DNA from 3 places in the Paenibacillus sp. FSL W7-1088 genome. Region 2 is predicted to be linked to each of the others. Evidence: riboswitches for the same ligand, from Rfam matches in the RefSeq annotation. Region 2 holds a riboswitch; each other region holds the start of a gene.
The links. Region 2 has a riboswitch for thiamine pyrophosphate ahead of MKY42_RS04695 (ABC transporter ATP-binding protein). Riboswitches for the same ligand answer to the same signal wherever they lie in the genome.
Positions count from the first base shown of each region.

Region 1: it holds a riboswitch for thiamine pyrophosphate, as region 2 does, so the genes downstream of both, MKY42_RS02370 (ABC transporter substrate-binding protein) here and MKY42_RS04695 (ABC transporter ATP-binding protein) in region 2, are expected to answer to the same signal.
Region 3: it holds a riboswitch for thiamine pyrophosphate, as region 2 does, so the genes downstream of both, MKY42_RS19515 (thiamine phosphate synthase) here and MKY42_RS04695 (ABC transporter ATP-binding protein) in region 2, are expected to answer to the same signal.

Region 1 is NZ_CP150216.1:491,873-496,484, reverse strand. Features, by position in the region: gene MKY42_RS02390 (MFS transporter) at 1-285, shown strand, start outside; gene MKY42_RS02385 (hypothetical protein) at 735-1,223, opposite strand; gene MKY42_RS02380 (VOC family protein) at 1,415-1,801, shown strand; gene MKY42_RS02375 (NAD(P)-dependent oxidoreductase) at 1,820-2,575, shown strand; TPP riboswitch at 2,721-2,833, shown strand; gene MKY42_RS02370 (ABC transporter substrate-binding protein) at 3,055-4,095, shown strand; gene MKY42_RS02365 (MTH1187 family thiamine-binding protein) at 4,315-4,605, shown strand; gene MKY42_RS02360 (ABC transporter permease) at 4,605-4,612, shown strand, end outside.
Region 2 is NZ_CP150216.1:1,026,375-1,030,986, reverse strand. Features, by position in the region: gene MKY42_RS04715 (ABC transporter substrate-binding protein) at 1-294, shown strand, start outside; gene MKY42_RS04710 (ABC transporter permease subunit) at 322-1,107, shown strand; gene MKY42_RS04705 (ATP-binding cassette domain-containing protein) at 1,131-1,907, shown strand; gene hisC (histidinol-phosphate transaminase) at 1,932-3,053, shown strand; TPP riboswitch at 3,159-3,261, shown strand; gene MKY42_RS04695 (ABC transporter ATP-binding protein) at 3,431-4,198, shown strand; gene MKY42_RS04690 (ABC transporter permease) at 4,185-4,612, shown strand, end outside.
Region 3 is NZ_CP150216.1:4,365,176-4,369,787, reverse strand. Features, by position in the region: gene MKY42_RS19525 (hypothetical protein) at 1-661, shown strand, start outside; gene MKY42_RS19520 (ABC-F family ATP-binding cassette domain-containing protein) at 794-2,344, shown strand; TPP riboswitch at 2,409-2,518, shown strand; gene MKY42_RS19515 (thiamine phosphate synthase) at 2,757-3,431, shown strand; gene thiO (glycine oxidase ThiO) at 3,436-4,612, shown strand, end outside.

The DNA of each region.
Region 1 (4,612 bases), 530 kb from region 2:
CTGATCATTCTGTTGCTCGGGCTCGCATTATCTGGTGTATTCTCCATTGCCCTCGTCTTCGCCAGCAAAATGCTGCCTGGAACAGAAGAATCAACGCCCAGCATCCTGATTGCGTCAGGTGGGGTTGGTGGTGCCATTCTGCCTTTGGTTACAGGCTGGAGTCTGGACCATCTGGAGGTTAACCAGTCCGCATGGATGCTTGCCATTTTTGCAGTTGGTCTGCTGATGATCAGCGTGATTGCGTATCAATGGCAGAACAAACATGTGGTCGATACAGTGACTTAACAGTTATGTGTCGAGGCAGACCTGAGAATTAGAATCAGAAATAGAATACCTATTATAGAGATTGAGATGTCCACCGCCATGAATTGGCGGTGGACATTTTGTTGTAGCGTTATTCTGTTCTAACGAACCTGGTACACGCTATTCATCTCCATTTCTGCATGTTTGAAATCTAACGAATCCTAGAGACGTTATTCTAGATAATTAGCTCCAAATCAAGGTCTCGTTGCAGTTTCTTAGCATAATAACGCCGCTGAGATTCGTTAGATTTTTCATTCCTTAAAAACCGGCCTAATAAGATGTTCTCGATTCGTTAGCGCTGTAATCATGGTAGAAAGTGTCCTACCTTTGCCTCAGATCACCTTTCATTGAAGGTGATCATACGATCTATTTATTTGCACAAGATTGCCCAGGAAATACTTTCAGGTGCTCTAAATCGGAACTAACGTTATTTAGGTTGAAGGGACTACACTCCCCTTATCCTTAATGAATTTACCGAACACATATCGAACGAGTGGTCCCAGAATAATCAATTGGTAAGGAAGCGCCAGGCTGAAATTACGAGCAATCGTATGAAGATACGTACTTAGTACGGAGGCTCCATTTAACTGATTCGCAAGATAAGCGGAAATCATTCCGTACAAGGACATGATCAGAACCATCCCAATGACCATGAAAAATGACATAGCGAGCACGCCCAAAATTTTATTGGATTTGTCAAAAGGTAAGGAAAATGCAATTTTTCTCGCTACAGGTCCAACAATGAAGAACTCCACCAGAAACGCAATAATAAAACACAATATGAATTGAAGCAGTATATCTAGCGCGGACATCTTGCTCAATAACCCATTGTGCCATAAATTGAAAGTCATCATGACGATGACCATTCCTGTGCACATCATCATTCCAAAAACAATCTGTTCTTTCTTCGTCGTTGGCAAATCTCTCATCCTCTCTGTTTACCTTCGTAATTATAGAGATGATGAAGCCTTCCTCATAAGTGAACATTCTGTGAACAATTATAATTTTTCCAAATTAAAAATCGGATTTGACAACCCCGTAGTACAGCCCTATGATATCCCTTAAAATGGTAGAAAAGATCCACTGCATATTTAAAGGAGGATTTTTGATTATGAGTTTTCAAAAGCGCATTGACCACGTCGGCATTGCCGTTCGCGATCTGGAGACCACGCTGCGTTTCTACACGGAGATTGTTGGTCTTGAATTGAAAGACCGGGTAACCCATACCAACGGTGTCATTCAGCTCGCCTTTCTCGGCTTCAACGGAAGCGATGAGACCGAGATTGAGTTGATTCAGGGATACAGCGACAAGCTGCCTTCCGAAGGTACGGTGCACCACTTTGCCATCCATGTCGATGACCTTGAGGCCGAGTATAACCGCATTAAAGAAACCGAGGCCGAGTTTATTGATGGAGAGATGATTACACTGCCTAACGGTTACCGTTATTTCTTCATCTATGGACCTGAAAAGGAATGGATTGAGTTCTTCCAGCGCTAAAAATTGGAGCTGATTTTTATGAACATTTTAATTACCGGTGCAGCCGGAAAAATTGGACGTGACGTGTCCCAACACTTGTCAGAAGCATTTCACCTGCGACTAACAGATTTGAATATCGACAGACTGCATACGTATCAAGGGACAGACCATGAGATCATGACACTGGATGTGACAGATCCCGAAGCCTGTCAGCACGCTTGCGAAGGCATGGATGTGGTTGTACATCTGGCGGGAGATCCTTCCCCGCATGCCGGATTCTATGAATCGTTGTTGGACATCAATATCAAAGGTACATTTAATGTATTCCGTGCAGCCAAGGACCAAGGTGTGCAAAGAGTCATTCTGGCAAGCAGTGCACAGACGATCGAGGGGTATCCCATTGATGCTCAGGTCTATCCAGACATGCCGACACGCCCACGGAATTTGTACGGGGTTAGCAAATGTTTTGGAGAATCGCTTGCTTCCTATTTTGCGTATACCGAAGGTTTACAAAGTGTTGCAATACGTATCGGTGCATATGATGATTTTCAACCGGATGGACCCGTGCTGGAGGCAAGGGATATGAGCGCGTATATTAGTCCGGCTGACTTGTGTAATTTGATGTTCAAAGCAATTACAGCTACAGAGCTGGAGCCCTTCACCATACTGCATGGGATCTCGAATAATAAGTTTAAACGGTTGAATCTGGAAGCCACTCAGAAACAGGTAGGCTATGACCCGAAATCCGATGCTTTTGCACTCAGTCAGATTTCCTTATATGATTCGCCACGATAATTGTTGAAAATCACACATCTTAACAGGCTGTTATACATATGTATAACGGCCTGTTTGATAACTTCATACGTGTCCCCATCCAGTTCCTGACTGGACATGCATAGGCCTCTGGCCTATAATTACACATAGTAATGCCCGTAACTTCATAGTTTCCCAGGGGAGTCGGAATAGGCCGGCTGAGAGTGTATCCCACCAAGATACTGACCCTTAGACCTGATCTGGATCATGCCAGCGTAGGAATCGGAGTATATCGAATTGGCCCAGCCTCTTTGCTGAGTGCCACATCTCTAACGCCTGCACGCGTCCCGGATTAACGGGGCGCTTTTTTAATGTTCTTTTATATAGCCAGAGAGCTAAAAAAAATGACGTCATCCGGATCATAGCTGGTATAAATCTGTCGATTTATGCAAGATGCTTGGATATGAAGCCAAGGAGTACCCCGTGCCACTGGCCGGACAACATGAAGGAGAGAAATGAAGATGAGATGGCGTAAAATGATGGGCCTAATGCTCTTGTGCGTACTACTAGTGGCTGTGGCCGCATGTGGCGGCAAAGAAGCTGCACCTTCAGGAGAAACTGGCAGCAGCAATACCGAAAACAGCAATGAAGGTGACAACGCAGCCCTCAAGGACATTAAAGTAGTGCTGGACTGGACACCAAATACGAATCATACCGGCCTGTATGCGGCCGTAGATCAAGGTTTTTACAAAGCCGAAGGCTTAAATGTCGAGATTGTACAGCCAGGTGCCGGAGGCGCGGATACGATGGTAGCTTCGAACGAAGTGCCTTTTGGCGTAAGTTATCAGGAGAGTGTGACTCAGGCCCGCACACAAGACGTACCGCTCGTGTCCATCGCAGCCGTTATTCAGCATAACACGTCGGGATTTGCTGCTCCGGTGGATCGGAACATCAAATCTCCCAAAGATTTTGAAGGCAAAACCTATGGTGGCTGGGGCTCCCCGGTAGAAGAAGCCGTGATGCAATCCATTATGGAAGGTGAAGGCGCCGATGTATCCAAAGTGAAAAACATTAACATGGGTGACGCCGACTTTTTCACCGCTGTGAAACGTGATATCGACTTTGCCTGGATTTTCTACGCGTGGACGGGTATTGAAGCCGAACTGCGCGGCGAACCGATCGACATGTTATATGTGAAGGATTATTCCGAGGCACTGGACTACTACACTCCTGTACTCGTTACCAATGAAAAGACGATTCAGAACGATCCCGAGCTGGTTAAAGCATTCCTGAAAGCCACTTCCGAAGGATATCAATATGCGATTGATCATCCCGAAGACGCTGCGAACATTCTGATCAAGGCCGTACCGGATCTGGATAAGGACCTTGTACTCGCAAGCCAAAAGTGGCTGAGTCCGAAATATCAGGATGACGCACCGCGCTGGGGTGAGCAAAAGCAGGAAGTATGGCAGAACTATACAGATTGGATGTTTAGCAAAAAACTGCTCGATGAGCAGGTAGATGTATCCAAAGCGTATACGAACGAGTTTCTACCCCAATAAAAATGGTTTAAGTTTAACTTTTTTTTACACCAGAACGAAGAGTGCAGAACCCATCTGAAGAAGCGAAGCGCTCACCTTTATCCCCGGATTTCCTCCGTTAAAAATTGTTAAAGAAATCCGGGGATAACAGTGATCGGAAGAGGGTACTGCAATCGGAGTGGTAAAGTGTAAAGCTGGTTTAACTCATGCAATTTAACCCGAAAGGAAAAGTGATCTCTCATGGCAAGCACACTACTTAGCATTCAAGTCATTCCCAAAACGCCAAATGGGGAAAATTCCTATCCTTATGTTGACCGTGCCATTGAAGTGATTCAGCAGTCCGGCTTGAAATATCAGGTTAATCCACTGGATACCACGATGGAGGGTGAACTGGAGGAACTGCTGGAGGTTGTCCGCAAAATGCACGAAGTTCTCGTGGAAGCCGGCAGTCCAAGCATCATCTCACAGATCAAGATCGCCCATAGCCCAAGCGGCTTCAGCATGGACACCCTGACGGAGAAATATCGCTAATGCATGC
Region 2 (4,612 bases):
TATCTGGAGCGAATCAACAAATTCAATGATTGGGCTCGTGCCAATAAGGATGCGTGGGCTCAAATTACAGCAGACAACACCCACCAGCCCGTGGAGCAAGCCCTTAAAACCTACACGGATGGAGAGGCACAACGGCCATCGCGGATTGTTGCCATTTCTGACGAAGCCATCAAGTCCGAACAGGACGTAGCAGATACGTTTCAACAAGCAGGAATTTTTGACCAGGCAGTTGATGTGAGCACATTCTGGAGTGATGCTCTTCAAGATCAACTTCCAGCTCCAGGTAGCCAATAATGAACGAAGCAAGGAGGTAGGCATAACGTGCGGTCCAACACCTTTAACCGGGCATGGTTTAACCGATTTATTCCTTTTGTTGTACCACTACTCATTCTGGCTCTGTGGCAATGGCTGACTGCATCCGGAGTTGTTGCAGCCAATATTTTGCCCCGTCCCGCTCAGGTACTGGAGGCCTTCATTCGTCTGCTTCGTAACGGTGAACTACTGAACAATATCAGTATCAACGCCAAGCGAGCTTTGGGAGGATTCCTCATTGGTGGGGGTCTCGGTTTCCTTCTGGGTGTGCTGAACGGCATCTCCTCCCTTGCGGAAAAGATCGCTGACTCCTCGGTGCAGATGATCCGCAACATTCCGCATCTGTCCTTGATCCCCCTCGTTATTGTGTGGTTCGGGATCGGTGAAGAAGCCAAATTATTTCTCGTTTCCCTGGGTGTATTCTTTCCGGTATATCTGAATACGTTCCACGGTATTCGATCGGTTGATCCCGGTCTGATTGAAATGGGCAAAGTATATGGACTCAGCCGCTGGTCCCTTTATAAGGACATTATCCTGCCTGGTGCACTGCCTTCCATTCTGGTGGGCATTCGATATGCACTTGGCATTATGTGGCTGACCCTCATCGTAGCCGAGACGGTTGCGGCGGATGCGGGGATTGGATACATGGCAATGAACGCGCGGGAATTCATGCAGATGGACGTCATCGTCTTAAGCATTCTGCTATATGCTCTACTGGGCAAGTTGTCCGATACCATCGCCAAATGGCTGGAACGGCGCTGGCTGCGCTGGAACCCGGCCCTATCCCGCAAGTAAAGCCAAAGGAGCGTGATTCATCTATGAGCACAAGTCAGATCAGTCCTTTTCTTCAAGTAGATGGGGTTCAGAAATCGTATGATCAGCGGACGATTCTGTCCGACATCAACGTCAATGTAAGACAAGGGGAATTTGTAGCCATCGTTGGACGAAGCGGCTGTGGCAAAAGTACGTTGCTGCGTCTGATCGCCGGGCTGGAGGCCCCCTCTTCCGGGAGCGTTACGCTGGGCAACAGAAAGCTTGGCAGTACGGCACCCGAGACACGGTTTCTGTTTCAGGAAGCCCGGCTGCTGCCTTGGAAATCCGTGCTCGACAATGTACGGCTGGGCATCCCCGACAAGAACAAGGAAGATGCACGACAGTCGCTTCGCAATGTGGGACTCGGAGAGCGTGAAGGTGACTGGCCGGGGGTATTATCTGGCGGACAAAAACAACGTGTCGCCTTGGCACGGGCACTCGCTAGTCATCCGCGCCTACTGCTGCTGGATGAACCGCTGGGTGCATTGGATGCATTAACCCGAATTGAGATGCAGCAATTAATCGAACGCTTGTGGGTAGAAGAAGATCTGACCGTCATTCTGGTCACGCATGATGTCAGCGAGGCGGTTGCGCTGGCAGACAGGGTGCTGCTAATCGAAGATGGTCATATAACGATGGATACCCGTATTACGCTGGAGCGGCCACGCGTTCGGGACAGCGGGTTTGCTCATTTTGAAAACCTGATTCTGAATCGCTTGTTGACTCCTCCACAAGAGACACCACAGCAGATTGCCCAGAAACAGATATCATTCTCGATCTAATTCCACTGGAAAGAAGGCATGATTATGCAATCCCTTTCACCCGTTCCCTCTCCTCCTGTTAAAGACCTGTTAAATCAAATTCCGGCTTATACGCCTGCTAAATCCATGGAACAGATCCGGCGGGAGTTGGGACTGGAAAGTGTGGATCGACTCGCAGCAAACGAGAATCCGTTTGGTTCCTCTCCGCTGGCAGCAGAAGCGGTCAGATCGCTGAGTTCCGATCTTTTGGCTCAATACCCCGACGGTTCCAGCCAACTGCTGCGTGACAAACTTGCGGAACGTCTGGGGGTTCGTACTTCCCAACTGGTATTTGGAAGTGGATCTTTCGAGCTCCTCACCCTTACCGCCCAAGCTTATCTTAATCCCGGGGAGGAATCACTCATTCCGGTGCCCTCCTTTAACTGGTATAAGGGCGCTACGCTGCTGGCAGGCGGGGTCATTCATGAAGTGCCTTTGGTCAACCATTCACTGGATCTGGAGCAATTCCGGCAGCGGATTAATACTTCTACCCGAATCATCTGGCTGTGCAATCCGAATAATCCGACCGGAACCATTTTCACGGCAAATGCCCTGCTTGATTTACTCGAACATGTTCCCTCCCATGTCGTGGTTGTCCTGGATGAAGCGTATTATGAATTCGCGGAAAGTGAAGATTACCCTGATACGGTTAAGCTGCTGGAGCAGTATAATAATCTGATTATTTTGCGGACCTTCTCCAAAATATATGGACTGGCCGGACTGCGTATTGGATATGGCATCGCGAATGAAAGCATCATTGAAGGCATTAACCGGGTCAAGCTGCCCATCAGTCTGACAGCCACATCCCAAGCCGCTGCTTCGGCCAGCCTGGATGATCATGAATTTGTTTCTCATTGTCTGCAATACAATCGTCAGGGACGGGAAACGTTAATGCAATCCTTTGATCAGTGGAAATTACCCTACATCCCTTCCGAAACCAATTTCATCATGGTGGATCTGTTGCAGGATAGCGGCCCGATTACCAAAGAATTGTTGAACAGAGGTATCTCTGTCCGCGGCGGTGCCGAATTCGGTATGCCTACCTGGCTTCGGATTACGATTGGCACACCTGAGCAGATTGTCCGGCTGATCAGTGAGCTTGATTCACTGTTACATTCAAACGATTAGAATAGGTTACTTTCCTAACTCTCATTACGCACACTTCTTTTAAGCCGCCCTCTTTACATTCTGCTTGCATGTGATATATGCTGAACACACAACTGCATATCTTAATCATTGCACTAGGGGAGCCTTGCGGCTGAGACGAATCGAACGATTCGGACCCTTTGAACCTGATCTGGATCATACCAGCGGAGGGAAGTGGAGCGCCTCTCAGTAAGCGGATTTTTTCATGTTGATGATGAAATTTAATGTGAATTGAACTTACAGACCCACTCATTTCTCCGGAAATGGGTGGGTCTTTTTCGCATTCTTCGGGCAGATCAGAAGGTGTAATTAAAGATCACGCAGTTTGAAGTTTGAATAATAAAGGGGAACGGATCGAGATGGATAACGACATAACCATTCATAACATGAGCTACGCCTTCCCGGGAAAAAGGGATTCCCCCGTGCTCTCCAATGTGTCGATGCGTGTAGCCAAAGGCGAATTCGTCTCGCTCATCGGTTCCAGCGGCTCCGGTAAAAGCACCCTCTTCAAGCTGCTGGCAGGCCTGCTTGAGCCAACCCACGGAACCATTAATATTCCTTGGGTTCAGGAAGGAAAGCGACTGGGGCAGGTGGCCTACATGCCGCAAAAGGACCTCCTGTTACCCTGGCGAACCGTCATGGAGAATTGCATGCTCCCCGCTGAACTTGCTCCAGGTCGGCAGGATAAGGTACGAATTCGAGCGGACATTCTGGCCGGTCTCGACCGATTTGGCTTATCTGGCCACGCGCATGCTTACCCGGACGAGCTGTCAGGTGGCATGCGCCAGCGTGTCGCGCTGCTTCGTACGTTGCTGACAGGTGGCCAGCTCATGCTGCTGGATGAACCATTCGGCGCACTCGATGCCCTGACCAAACGTGAGATGCATCGCTGGCTGCTGGAGCTCTGGGAAGGCTTGGGCAAAACCGTGTTGTTCATCACGCATGACATTGAAGAAGCCCTGCTGCTCAGTGATCGGATTATCCTGTTAACTCCGGTGGGCCATAGCCAACAGCTGCTGGATCTGACGGTACCTTTGCCGCGTCCAAGACATTCGGACATGATCTACGAACCCGCTCTCGTTCAGATGAGACGACGACTGGAGGAACAATTGCATGCGAGACGGTAACTTGAGAGATAGCACGAAGTATAGCGTGAGAGGTTGGCTTGCCCGTTATGGTCTATTTCTTTTGCTCATGATCCTGCTGCTTGCTCTCTGGGAGTGGATTGTGCGTATGGGATGGGTGCCTTCCTTCATCATTCCAGCCCCGACGGCGATTGTCCGTTCCCTGTATGAGCATCGCCACCTTCTGCTGGGTACACATCTGCCCGCTACCTTGATGGAGGTTGTCGTTGGTTTTGGCTTGTCCATTGGTGCCGGAATTGCACTTGCAACGGGAATGCATATGAATCAGTCGATTGAAAAAGCGTTATATCCCTTCATCGTGATCAGTCAGACGATCCCGCTGATTGCCTTGTCCCCCGTCTTCATCCTGTGGTTTGGCTACACGCTGTGGAGTAAAGTCGCGGTGGTATTCCTGAT
Region 3 (4,612 bases), 3.3 Mb from region 2:
ATTAGTCGTGCTGGATTATGATGGTTATTATATTTTCGCGATCGAAACAGAAATGACCGGAAAACTTGAAGAGTCATTCCGGCAAGTTTGGAGTCCCAAAAAGCCCTATACATATTCTGATTCAAATGGTAACAGTATTAATTTCACACTCGATGGGTATGTGTATGCCTATGACGCAGGTTTGGGCAAGTGGGTGGAGGGTTTCCAGAAAGAATTGGCCTCCAGCACGCAAATCCCCCTGCTTCAGAATGCCGAGACGTTTGAGCAGGTCAGACGAAGCCGGATCGTGACAAGTGTGCAGGAAGATTTGGCAGATGTTATTAACCGCCATAATGAGTTTGCAAGAAGGAATGGTGTTTCCTATACCTTTACCATGCCTTTGATTTCTCAGGAAGACTGGTACAATTCAATTAATGACACGGGGCTTATGGCGTTTATTCAGGGAATTCCTGTAGGTAATCAAAAGTTTAACAACTATGCCATTGGTGGTGGCAGACTGGTGAAGAAAACGGCGATTGTTGGCGGAGTTGATCCGGTAAGTGGGATTAAATACTATTACCCATCCACATGTAACAATGGTTACAGAGCTGAAGAAGTGTTTACAAATGCCAAACAAGCGGCAGCGCAAGGGTATTTTGAGTATAGCTGTTCAAATAATTAAAGGCAGTTTATATGAAATATAAAAGCGAGGTTGCATGAGATGTTTGCATTACTTTCAGAAAAGGCGACACCTGTGCTAAAATAGGGTTTCGGAACGATAGTAATGTCCAATAGATAGGAGCAACCTCATCTTATGAGTTTATTGTCAGTAGAGAACGTGAGTCATAATTTTGGAGACCGCACGTTATTTAAAAATGTATCTTTTCGTTTACTTGCCGGAGAGCGTGTAGGCCTTGTTGGTGCTAATGGTGTGGGAAAGTCCACACTGATGAACATCCTTACCGGGAAATTGTTAAAGGACGAAGGGAAGGTCGAATGGACCCCCAAAGTTCGTTATGGATATCTGGATCAGCATACCAAGCTCACACCTGGAAAAACGATTCGTGATGTGCTTAAGGATGCGTTTCAGCCCTTGCTTGAGTTGGAAAAAGAAATGATGTCCATTACCGATCAGATGGCAGACGCCGATCCGGACAAACTCGAATTGTTGCTGGAAGAAATGGGTGACATTCAGGAGCAATTGGAGCAAGGTGACTTTTATCTGATTGATGTGAAAGTGGAAGAGATGGCAAATGGACTGGGCTTGTCCGCCATCGGTCTGGATCGTGACGTTGCCGCGCTTAGTGGTGGTCAACGTACGAAGGTATTGCTTGCCAAGCTTTTACTGGAAAAACCAACTGCTCTTTTGCTGGATGAGCCAACGAACTATCTTGATGTGGAACACATTGAATGGCTGACGCGTTACCTGAAGGATTACCCGTATGCGTTTATTCTGATTTCGCATGATACGGAGTTTATGAATGAGGTCGTTAACGTTATTTATCATCTGGAATTTGCCAAGTTGACGCGTTATGCAGCGAACTATAACAAATTCCTTGAAATGGCCGACATGAATAAGGCGCAGCATATTGATGCTTATGAGAAACAGCAGGAGTATATCAAGAAGCAGGAAGATTTCATCCAGCGGAACAAAGCCCGTGCTTCTACTTCCGGTCGTGCCAAGAGCCGTGAGAAGCAGCTCGGCAAGATCGAACGGATCGATCGTCCAGACGAAGCGGCCAAACCCACATTTAAATTCAAGGATGCCCGGGCGAGTAGTAAAATCGTCTTTGAGGGCATTGATTTTGAAATTGGATATTCGTATGCATTATTGCCCAAAATGACGATGACGATTGAGCGTGGCGAGAAAATTGCCATTGTTGGCTGTAACGGTGTAGGTAAATCCACACTGCTCAAGACCATCTTGGGAAAAATCCCACCAATCAGCGGTAAGACTTTCTTGGGTGACTATTTGGAGACAGCCTATTTCGAACAGGAAGTACGTGCAGGAAACATTACCCCGATTGAAGATGTGTGGAATGAATTTTCTCATCTGACACAGAATGAAGTCCGGGGGCATCTCGCACGTTGTGGATTGAAAAATGAGCATATCACCCGTCCGCTTAACGCGCTTAGTGGTGGTGAACAAGCCAAAGTTCGTTTGTGTAAACTTCTGATGCGTGAAAGTAACTGGATTTTGTTCGATGAGCCTACAAACCATTTGGATGTAACGGCCAAAGCAGAGCTGAAACGTGCCTTGCAAGAATTCAAGGGTACCGTGCTGCTCGTATCCCATGAACCTGATTTTTATGAAGATTGGGTTACCAAAACGTGGGATGTTGAAGCTTGGTCCGAGAAACAATAACGTAATAATTGGAAATGTACGGTGACAAAAAAAGGTGTCTATGGTAACATAGGCTACAGCTTCATATGAACACTAGGGGGGCCGCACGATGCGGCTGAGATGGAAGAATGCGATTCCGGACCCTTTGTACCTGATCTGGATCATACCAGCGTAGGGAAGTGGCGCGTTTCAGCTAATGACAAAGGGCGTTATCGATAACTTTGCGATATGGCCTGCAAGATGATTCATGCGGTTTCTAAGTATACAGCGTTGCGACTATGTTGGTTTCTGTAGTTGTTATGCATTATGTATATATAGAGTAATCCCATGCGACAGTCATTCAGTTGATCCATGAATTCTAAATTCGTGGCCACTCCCCTACGGGAGTGGCTTTTTTGTTGTTTTATATCCGCTTAAATCATACAAGAGGAGGGTGAACAGGACGGAAATCTTCCACGAACAGTTAACAACACGATTATTCGAACTGCATGTGGTTTCACCAGGTACAGGAGACTTGGACTCTTTTCTGAATATTGCTAAGGATATATGGCGGTGGGTCGATTATATCCACATACGGGAAAAAAAGCTGCCCCTTGAGCAACAGATGTATTGGGCGCAAAGTCTCAGAACACGAGGTGTCCCATTTAACCGAATCATTCTGAATGGCTCCACTCAGCTTGATCATCATGCGTTGCTTGGTGGTGTGCATTGGGGTCAAGCAGTTATTCGGAAATACGATAAGGATGTGTTGAGGAGAAACAATCGGCTTCGCGTAGGAGTATCGGTTCATTCTCTGGAAGAAGCAAAAGTTGCAGAAGAACGTGGAGCGGATTATCTCTTTTACGGGCATGTATATGCCTCACCCAGTAAACCAAATTTCGAGCCCAGGGGACTTGCTTCGTTAGCAGAGGTATGCGCTAAAGTTTCAATTCCGGTCATCGCGATTGGTGGGATTGCAACGGAGAATATTGCTGCCATTCGAACTGCTGGTGCCCGTGGAGCCGCTGTGATTTCGTCGATTTGGACGAATGATCAGCCGGAACTGGCTGCCGCTGCATTGCGACTGGCGATTACGGATTCAGAGAAATACGCCGAACCAAGGAGATGATGCCATGAGAAAGGAAGCAAGAAGCCGAAGCGGGAATCGTTCAGGGTATCATCCAGGCACAGTATCGAGGAGTAAAGTTGGAGCAGAATTTCGAGGCAAGCTTCATGCAGAAACCATTATTGTAGGCGGAGGCGTTATCGGTTGTGCTATCGCATGTGAACTCGCTACCCGAGGTTATGACGTTCTTCTGGTTGAGCGTGCTCGGATCGCTGGTGGAACTTCCTGTGCAGCCGCAGGCATGCTTGCCGCTGACAGTGAGGAATTTACTCATGCTGTGATGGCAAAGCTTGCCCGGCAGAGCAGAGCTTTGCTTCATGAGCAGAAGGAACGAATCAGTGCGCTTAGCGGCGTTGAAATGGGGCTGCAACAGCAAGGTTTTATTACTCCTTTTCGCTCATACAGTGAGGTCAGCAGTTACAAGAATAATCGATGGTCTACCTTATCTACAGAACATATTTGGTGGGATCGTGTCGCTGTCCAACAGGAAGCTTCATGGTTAAACAGGGATACGTATGGAGCATTTTACAGACCTTCCGAGAGCGAGGTTCTTCCTGTCAACTTAACGCAGGCTTATGTCAGATCTGCTCAAGCCATGGGTGCAAGGGTGATGGAAGGTGTACAGGATGTCCGTTTGCATACGGATGTGAATGGAGTGCAAGGGATCGAGACTTCAATAGGAACGATGACATCGAGAAATGTCATTATTGCTACAGGGTTACATGGTGAAGAATTGATGAGACATGTGGGTCTGAAATCGCCTGTTTTACCAGTAAAGGGAGAGATTGCAGCCGTGCAGTTTTCACCTCACCATGCCGGGTACAGGCCAGACAAAACGGTGTATGCAGAGGATATATATATTGTTCCCAAAGCTAATGGAGAAGTATGGATCGGTGCAACAAGCCTTCCTGGAAGAACAGATATGAACGTTTCGGTGCAAGGCATTCAGAAGCTGCTTGCAGCTGCAACAAACTGGATACCTGGCATAAAGGAAGCCCATTTTATCCGAGCGTGGGCGGGTGTCCGTCCTTCGACTCCGGATGGATTGCCTTATGTGGGGGCTTGCGAAAGTGTTCCCGGTTTATTCGCTGCTTTTGGACACTATCGTAACGGCATATTGCTTAGTGCGATTACAGCGAGCCTCATGGCTGACTTGATTTGTGGCAAAACCTCGGAAGAGCTGG